4 regions of the Enterobacter sp. UPMP2052 genome follow, and region 3 is predicted to be linked to each of the others. Evidence: predicted binding sites of a transcription regulator. Region 3 holds the regulator's gene; each other region holds the start of a gene.

Region 1 (2,203 bases), on a different contig from region 3:
CCGCCCTGTCGATGAACCTCGTCATCCAGATGATGATGCTGATTGCCGGGGCGGTGATGCTGATAGCCTGCAAGGTCAACGCCTCTGCCATTTCGAACGGTGCGGTCTTTAAAGCGGGGATGGTCGCCATTTTCTCGGTGTTTGGCGTTGCGTGGATGAGCGACACCTTCTTTCAGGCGCATCTTGATGAGCTGAAAATGGCGCTGGAGGGGGTGGTCAAAAGCCATCCGTGGACCTACGCCATCGTCCTGTTTCTGGTGTCGAAGCTGGTGAACAGCCAGGCGGCGGCACTCACCGCCGTCGCCCCGATGGGGCTGATGCTGGGCATCGATCCGAAAATGCTGATCGCCTTCTTCCCGGCCTCCTATGGTTACTTCGTGCTGCCAACCTACCCGAGCGATCTGGCCTGCATCGGGTTCGACAGGTCAGGAACGACTCGCATCGGCAAATTCATCATCAACCACAGTTTTATTCTGCCTGGACTTATCGGCGTGAGCTGCGCGTGTGCGGCCAGCTATCTGCTGGTACAAACGTTCTTCTGAATCCTTCTCCGGGCGACGTTCAGCGTCGCCCTTCGCCGTTTGAGCAGAAAACGGTTTCTAAATTCAAAACATCGGTTTATTTTAGTGAGACTCACCCTGCGGCGTGAAACGCAACTCGATCAGCGCGATGGCTTTTTGGATCGCGCGAAGCGTGACCGGATCGGCCGCAGCAGGATGGCTGGTGAAATCGATGTTTTTCAGTTGGGTGGACATCTTCTCGCGCACTTCTACCGGCGCGATAACGTCAATCACATCAAGGATTTGTTTGATAACCAACTGGCATGCGACGACGTCAGATACCAGTTCCTGATCGGCGCTCAGGTTTTGTGACATGGGGTTTCTCCTTTTTTAAAGGCCGCCATAGTAGCAAAACGTACGCCCTTTCATCTCCCTCTCGTCGCCAGCAGACATAAAAAAACCTGCCGAAGCAGGTTTTTATCAGAACATCGCACCCGGTGGGACGTCTTTGAAGGTGTTGCAGTAGTTTGCCCACATGCTTTTCAGGATTTTACGCAGTTTCATTTGATGCTCCAGTAACGTGTTATGCAGGTGTTATTTTCACTGCGCTTATAATATGACCACCATCACAAAAATCAATGATTTTGTGATGCGTATCACAGTCAAAAACGGGCGCAATGCTGCTGTATTGTTAAAAAAGCATCGGTAAATCCGTGAGTTATGGTTCTATAAATTCCAGTAAATTTTTATCATTTTTTTTGATACGGCAGGACAGGATGAGTGAAAACATTACCGGGAAAGCGAACCGAGGCTTATCGCCTGCGGCGCTTTTAGTTGCCGGCGCGTTCTTTATGGAGTTTCTTGACGGCACGGTCATTGCCACCGCCCTGCCGGACATGGCAAAAAGCTTCGGCGTGCAGGCCGTGGATCTGAATATCGGGATCAGCGCATACCTTATTACCCTGGCGGTGCTGATCCCCGCCAGCGGCTGGATTGCGGACCGTTTCGGTGCGCGCAAGGTCTTTGCCCTCGCGCTGGCGATCTTCACCCTGGCCTCGGTTTTTTGCGGTCTGTCGACAACCGTTGACACGTTTGTGGCGATGCGGGTGCTTCAGGGGATGGGCGGCGCGCTGATGGTTCCCGTCGGACGCCTGGCCGTACTGCGCACCACGCCAAAACACCAGCTGATCGCCGCCATCGCCACCCTCACCTGGCCGGCACTGGTTGCCCCGATTATTGGCCCGCCGATGGGCGGGTTTATCACCCACTTTGCTGACTGGCGCTGGATTTTCTTCATCAACGTCCCGTTAGGCATTGCGGCTATTCTTCTGGCGTTGCGAATTATTCCCGATCTGCGGGATGAGAGCCGTCGTCCGTTCGATACACCGGGGTTTATAGCCACCACTGTTGCCATGGTGAGCCTGGTTTACGCCATGGAACTGATGGGCGGGGAGCACGTCAGGATGGGACTGACGGTATGTTTGTTCATCGTGGGCGGAGTGGCACTGGGCGTTGCGCTGCGCCATTTCCGCCGCGCCGCGTGGCCGATGATAAGACTCGATGCGATGCAGGTTGCCACTTTTCGCGTCACGATGTACGGCGGCTCGCTGTTTCGCGCCTCGATCAGCGCCGTTCCCTTTCTGCTGCCGCTGATGTTTCAGGTGGGGTTCGGGATGGACGCCTTTCATGCAGGCCTGCTGGTG
Region 2 (2,203 bases), on a different contig from region 3:
GGTTGTGCGACGGGCGGCTACGCTGATCAACGAAAACCAGTGCTACCTGCTGGAGCAAAACCTGCATCAGCAGCGCATTGCGATTGATCGTAAACAGCTCAATGACTTTTTCCAGCTGGATGACGAGTTTCATCAGAAGCTGGCGCAAATCGCCGACTGTCAGCTAGCGTGGGATACCATCGAAAACATCAAAGCCACCATTGACCGCGTGCGTTACATGAGCCTTGACCATGTTTCGCCGCCGGAAATGCTGCTCCGACAGCACCATGATATTTTTAATGCGCTGGAAAAACGGGATTTGGAGGGTGTGGAAAATGCGATGACTCTGCACCTGCAGGAAATAAGTGAATCCGTGCAGCTTATTCGTCAGGAAAATAGCGACTGGTTCAGCGAAGAGTAATATTCGCCGCCCCCTTGCGGTTGCGGCGAGGTTGTTAGCGGACAACTAATACCGGGATGCTGGCGTAGCGCAGAATAGACTCTGCGTTGGAGCCGAGTAAATGGGTTGTGATGCTCGGGTTTTTCGAACCGATAACGATCACGTCATAATCCCCTTCTTTACTCATTTTAATAATTTCATCGCGCACGCTGCCAAAGCGCACTTTGCACTCAATTTTCTCCGGGTCGATATCAAACAAGCGCTTTAACGCCGTCATCTTTTTATCAGACTCGGTGGTCATGTACTCTTCAAACTTTTTAATATCCGCATTGAACCCGCGCAGTAACGAGCGGCCGCTGACAGGCAGGATATTAACCAGGGTGATTGAGGCACCTTCCGCTTTGGCGAGATTAGCCGCATGACGCACCGCTTTGTCACTCAAATCCATTTCAAACACATCAACAGGCATCAAAATCTTTTTGTACATAAGCCTGACTCCTTAATTCAGATGAAAGGGGTATTTCCTGTAACCAGAGTGCCATTCGCACTATAAACAAACCCTCAACGTTAACGTGGGTAAACTATCAGTTCGTGAAAACATTTGTCCGTTTTGTAAATAGCGGTTCAGAAGCGTCAACGCGGGCCGTAATAAAGAAAAAAGTGTGAGTTTGATCAAAAACAAAAACAATCGTTAAAGAGAGGCGTATTTATAGTGCCCGTAAATGGCGCGGTCTGAATAGCGCCGTAACGGATAGGTTAGAGAGGAGAAATTACCATGATGACATATGACCGTAACCGCAACGCAATCACCACCGGCAGCCGCGTAATGATTAACGGCACGGGCCGCACGGGGATTATTAAAGCGATCCACAGCACCGGGCTGGATGCTGCACAGGTGCGTCGCAGCAAAACGGTGGAAGTCGAAGGTTGTGACGGTAAATTTGAACCGATTGAACTGATTCGCCTGGGAATGCACTAACAGGCACAAAGCCATGCCGCCGCGAACGGCGGCATGTGAAGCATTAACCCTGCGCCGCGTATTGCGCCACCGTGGCCTTCGCCCCCTTCTGTAGCAGCATCTGGTACGCGTTCATTACCGCATCGACAAAAACAGCTTCCTGCGGCAGTTCTTTGCCAAAGATCGCCTCGATACCCAACAGCGCTTTCACGCGGCTCTCGCCTTCTGCACTGCTGTTTACCGCTGACTGGATCGCCGCCAGCTGCGGATCGCTTACCTCGATGGCATGACCCTGCTCGTCCACGCCGCCGACATAGCGCATCCAGCCCGCCACGCCCAATGCAAGCAGCGGGAAAGGCTGCTGATGGACCAGGTGCCAGCGCACGGAATCAAGCATACGCTGCGGGAGTTTCTGACTGCCGTCCATCGCAATTTGCCACGTGCGGTGACGCAGCGCCGGGTTGCTGTAACGCGCGATCAGCAGATCGGCGTAATGGCCTAAATCCACACCCTGCACTTTCAGCGTTGGGGCCTGCTCTTTCAGCATCAGCGCGTGAGCGGCTTTGCGGTAGTTCGCATCTTCCATGCAGTCGTTAATGTGCTGATAACCCGCCAGATAGCCGAGATAGGCCAGGAACGAGTGGCTGCCGTTAAGCATACGCAGCTTCATCTCTTCAAAAGGAATAACGTCTGATACCAGCTCAGCGCCGGCCTTTTCCCACTGTGGACGCCCGGCGACAAAGTTATCTTCCACCACCCACTGACGGAACGGCTCGCAGGCCACCCCAGCCGGATCGCGAACGCCAGTCAATTGTTCAATTTTATCCAGCGTCTCGGCCGTGACCGCCGGGACGATACGGTCGACC
Region 3 (2,203 bases):
GCGGCTGAAGTGCCAGGCGGCGAACTGCCCGACCGGGTTATCCGGGTGCTGGCGGGCAATCTTCTCCAGCGCGCCGAGGGGTTTATCCATGTTAAAACGCGTGGGGTAGCGGTGATAAAGAATGTCGTCTGCCAGCACCCGCAGGCGCGCGGACACCGTCTGTGCGTTCCAGCGGATCACCGCTTCGGCGTGGCTACGCTCGACCAGCTTTTGCACCTCTTGCGGGTGATGCAGGCTGACCGAGATGTGCTCTTGCAGATCCAGCCCTACCTGGAAGATGCGCAGCAGCCGCTTGTAATCATGGTTTTTATTGGCGGCAAGCATATGCAACTGCTGGTAACACTGGCCAATCAGATCCACCACCTTTTGCTGTCGCGTCAGCAGCGGCGGCAGTGATTTTTCCGGATCGGTGTGCTGGGTCAGCAGGGTGTATTTGGCCTCGCAGTACTCCGCTAGCTGCACGTAGAGCAGGCTCAGGGATTCGCGCAGCGGCTGTTCCCGCCACAGCCAGAACCAAAACCAGTTGAATACGCCGTACCACAGCGTGCCGAGGGCGTAGATCAGCAGCGGCTCCCACACCGGCATATTGCCCGCCAGGCTCAGCGTAAAGATGGCGGCAATCAGCGAGGCGGGCAGCAGTCGGGCGTGCAGCGAGCTGATTTCAGCAGTCACGCCGAGCGTCATTGCCAGCACGGTCAGAATGAGCGGCAGCGGAATATCCCGGGCCAGCAGAAGCTGCACCGCGAGGCTACAGCCTGCAAACAGGCAACCGCCAACGATCAGGCGTTTGAAAAAGCGCTTATGCGGCGTGTCGAGGCCCGCAATGTTGCAGCAGGCAGGCACAAGGGAAAACAGCAGACCCTGCTGGAGATGACCAAGGATCAGGCCCACGGCCACAGGAAGGCACAACACCAGCGTTTGCCGCAGTGCGTAGTTAACTTCCGGGTGATAGATCAGCCTGCGCCACATGGGGAGTAGAGACAAAAACGGCGTGTCACCTTGCGGTGGCACGCCGTTTGACCGTAATTAACGGGTTCCGTAGACCACGATGGTTTTACCGTGGGCAGAGATCAAGTTCTGGTCTTCCAGCATTTTCAGGATACGGCCCACTGTTTCACGGGAGCAACCAACGATCTGACCAATTTCCTGGCGGGTAATTTTAATTTGCATGCCGTCAGGGTGGGTCATCGCGTCCGGCTGTTTAGCCAGGTTCAGCAGGGTCTGCGCGATACGGCCGGTAACGTCGAGGAAGGCAAGGTTGCCCACTTTCTCAGACGTCACCTGCAGACGGCGAGCCATCTGGGAAGAGAGACGCATCAGGATGTCAGGGTTTACCTGAATCAGCTGACGGAACTTCTTGTAAGAAATTTCAGCCACTTCACATGCGGTTTTCGCACGAACCCAGGCGCTACGTTCCTGGCCCTCTTCAAACAGGCCCAGTTCACCGATGAAATCGCCCTGGTTCAGATAAGAAAGGATCATCTCTTTCCCTTCTTCATCTTTGATCAGCACTGCCACCGAGCCTTTGACGATGTAATACAACGTTTCCGCTTTTTCACCCTGGTGAATCAGCGTGCTCTTCGATGGGTACTTATGAATGTGGCAATGAGACAAGAACCATTCGAGAGTCGGGTCTGTTTGCGGTTTGCCAAGCACCATGCGCTGTTATCCTCTGTTATAAGCTGTCACCAGAGCCATAAATCGCATCCTGACTCTGGGGTTGCAATCGAATTCTTACCCATACCCTGGGAAGTCGGCTGTCGTAACGTTTCGCAGCCAGTAAAGTTTGATGTCCTCTGCATACATGTGTAACGTCAATGTATTACTGTAGCATCCTGAGTGTTTTAGCATAGCTTTTGACGCGTGTCTCCTGGTGTCTCGCTTCAGCATGATGCAGGTCGCCTTCCGTTGCGTGAAATGTAACGCGCGCGTACTCTGTCACCAAAAATGCAACGTTGGAGTTAATGAATATGCAAGCGCGTGTAAAGTGGGTAGAAGGGCTGACGTTCCTGGGCGAGTCTGCGTCAGGCCACCAAATTTTGATGGACGGTAACTCCGGCGATAAAGCCCCAAGCCCTATGGAGATGGTGCTGATGGCGGCGGGGGGATGCAGCGCTATCGACGTGGTGTCGATCCTGCAAAAAGGCCGTCACGACGTGACCGATTGCGAAGTGAAGCTCACGTCTGAACGCCGCGAAGAGGC
Region 4 (2,203 bases), on a different contig from region 3:
AATCGCACGTTTCAGTGGCGCTTCAGTTTGCAGACCAACGATTTTCTCAAGGGCTTTGTTGATGTAGCCAGCATCGTGAGAAGTGATGGTGGAAGCAACGGAGGTGTCAAAATCAACTGGCGCGTGAGTGCGGTTTTCCAGTTTAACGCCTTCCATTACGCTGTCCCACAGCTTGGTGGTCGCGTCAGTTGCGCCAGCCAGGAAGGATTCGTCACCTTCATACGGGGTATAGTTTTTCTGAATGAAGTCACGGACGTTTACTTCATTCTGCCAGTCACCTTTAGTAAAACCTTCCCAGGCTGTGGCTAACTTTTCATTAAGCTCGGACATGTAACACCTACCTTCTTAAGTGGATTTTTTATTTACTGCCTGAGGAAACCATTAATGATGGTCGCCGCCACGCAGGTAAATGACCCAGTATGTCAACCCAACTAATAAACCCCCACCGATAATGTTCCCTATAGTGACTGGGATCAGGTTATCAGTAATGAAATTCATAATAGTCAGGTGAGAGAAACTATCCGGGGTTGAACCAACTGCAGTCCAAAACTCCGGGCTCGCAAAGTTGCGGATTACGATACCCATCGGGATCATAAACATGTTCGCGATACTGTGCTCAAAGCCGCTGGCAACAAACATCGCAACCGGCAGAACCATAATCATGGCTTTGTCCATCAGGCTACGACCCGAGTAGCTCATCCATACAGCCAGGCAGACCATCAGGTTAGCCAGGATGCCGAGAGCAACGGCTTCGATAAATGTGTGATGCATTTTGTGGTCGGCGGTTTGCAGGACGTTCAAGCCCCAGCCGCCGTTGGCGGTCATGTACTCGCCAGAGAGCCACATCAACAGAACAAAGAGCAGACAGCCAATCAGGTTGCCAACGTATACGTTAAGCCAGTTGATTGCCAGTTGACCCCAGGTAATTCGTCCGCTGGCTTTCGCCACAACAATCAGCACCGTCGAGGTGAAGAGGTCGGCGCCGCAGATGACGCAGAGGATAAGACCCAGTGAGAAGCAGATACCGCCAATCAGTTTGGCTATGCCGAAAGGCATGGCAGCAGTACCGGTAGTGGCAGTGATGTAGAAGACGAAGGCGATTGAGATGAACACACCGGCCGTGATCGCCAGATAGAACGTCTTCATCGGGTGCTTCGTTGCTTTATAGACGCCCGCTTCCTCGGCAACTTTTGCCATCGCAGCAGGGAGTAAAAGATCAAAAGGGTTGTCAGCTTTCACACTAACTCTCTCTTTATTAAGTCGGCGACGAGATACTAACAAAGCATTATAGAAGAGAAATTGATATAGATCATATCTCGCCTGGCTTATAGGCCCGCTATGTGTATGGTTTTACAGCAAAGGCGGAGTAAGTATTTGATTATCCGTATAAAAATAAATTTTAAAAGTTACAAAAAGAGTTGAGTTTTTTTGGTTCACCCCCTCTGAAACGGTTAATTAAAATGGAGTATTTGCCATAATAAGTAACAGTAATATCCAGGTAAGTATTCATATATTTACCCGTATTTAACTTAATTATTACATTCAAACATCATTGCTTATAAAATAAAAAAACGGGGCAATGAAATTGCCCCGTAATATAGCCCAGACGACAGAATACGCCTACTGCCAATAATGTTATATGCGCTTATTTTGACCAGTACGCCGCTTTGGCTTTCTGCAGCTTCTCATAGGCTTTCAACAGCGACTGATGCGCAGGGAAGGCGTGAAGATCGCTGTCGACAGCCTGCAAACCGTAGAATGGCTCTTCACCGCTCAGCGCCGCGCTGGCCGCTTCAACCGCCTCTGCGCCGTACATACGCACGAAGGCATTAAGATATTGCAGCGGCTCGCGGTCTTCTTCCTGAGAGAGCAGCAGCAGCGTCTGCAGGCAGCGGTAGTAATTGGTGCGCTCGGCAGAGAATACGGACTGGTTGAATTCCATGGTCCATTCCGTCCACGCAAGAGCCTGATCCAGATCGCCGCCCGCCAGCGCCAGCATTGCCTTCAGCTCGCCAATGCGCAGGGTATACCAGCCGTTGTCTTTTCCGGTTGCCAGACCCAGCAGTTCACGCACGCGGGTAAAGTCATCGTGACCTTCTTCGTCCAGCTGGGCGATCAGGTTCAGATAATCTTCTTTCTTCCACTCGCTGCCCGGCAGGGACAGCAGCGTTTCACGCAGGTGTGCGCCCATGCTGTTATTTGC

Evidence for each region. The regulator CRP, encoded in region 3, controls carbon source genes, mostly activating them, when cyclic AMP is high. The targets are predictions, from matches to a motif close to ATGTGANNNNNNTCACAT.
Region 1: the regulator CRP is predicted to act here: its motif matches at 1,145-1,162, upstream of azuC (stress response protein AzuC).
Region 2: the regulator CRP is predicted to act here: its motif matches at 1,040-1,057, upstream of ydfZ (putative selenium delivery protein YdfZ).
Region 4: the regulator CRP is predicted to act here: its motif matches at 1,298-1,315, upstream of focA (formate transporter FocA).

The regions. Positions count from the first base shown of each region.
Region 1 covers NZ_JBSKJR010000001.1:616,002-618,204, reverse strand. Annotated here, with positions in the region: gene ACWKX3_RS02795 (anaerobic C4-dicarboxylate transporter) at 1-542, shown strand, start outside; gene ACWKX3_RS02790 (DUF2766 family protein) at 624-875, opposite strand; gene azuC (stress response protein AzuC) at 981-1,064, opposite strand; gene ACWKX3_RS02780 (MFS transporter) at 1,277-2,203, shown strand, end outside.
Region 2 covers NZ_JBSKJR010000001.1:1,285,104-1,287,306, forward strand. Annotated here, with positions in the region: gene ACWKX3_RS05890 (GntR family transcriptional regulator) at 1-400, shown strand, start outside; gene ACWKX3_RS05895 (universal stress protein) at 435-866, opposite strand; gene ydfZ (putative selenium delivery protein YdfZ) at 1,155-1,358, shown strand; gene ACWKX3_RS05905 (mannitol dehydrogenase family protein) at 1,402-2,203, opposite strand, start outside.
Region 3 covers NZ_JBSKJR010000005.1:167,864-170,066, forward strand. Annotated here, with positions in the region: gene ACWKX3_RS15660 (YccS/YhfK family putative transporter) at 1-969, opposite strand, end outside; gene crp (cAMP-activated global transcriptional regulator CRP) at 1,027-1,659, opposite strand; gene ACWKX3_RS15670 (OsmC family protein) at 1,971-2,203, shown strand, end outside.
Region 4 covers NZ_JBSKJR010000001.1:1,749,590-1,751,792, reverse strand. Annotated here, with positions in the region: gene pflB (formate C-acetyltransferase) at 1-330, opposite strand, end outside; gene focA (formate transporter FocA) at 382-1,239, opposite strand; gene ycaO (30S ribosomal protein S12 methylthiotransferase accessory factor YcaO) at 1,646-2,203, opposite strand, start outside.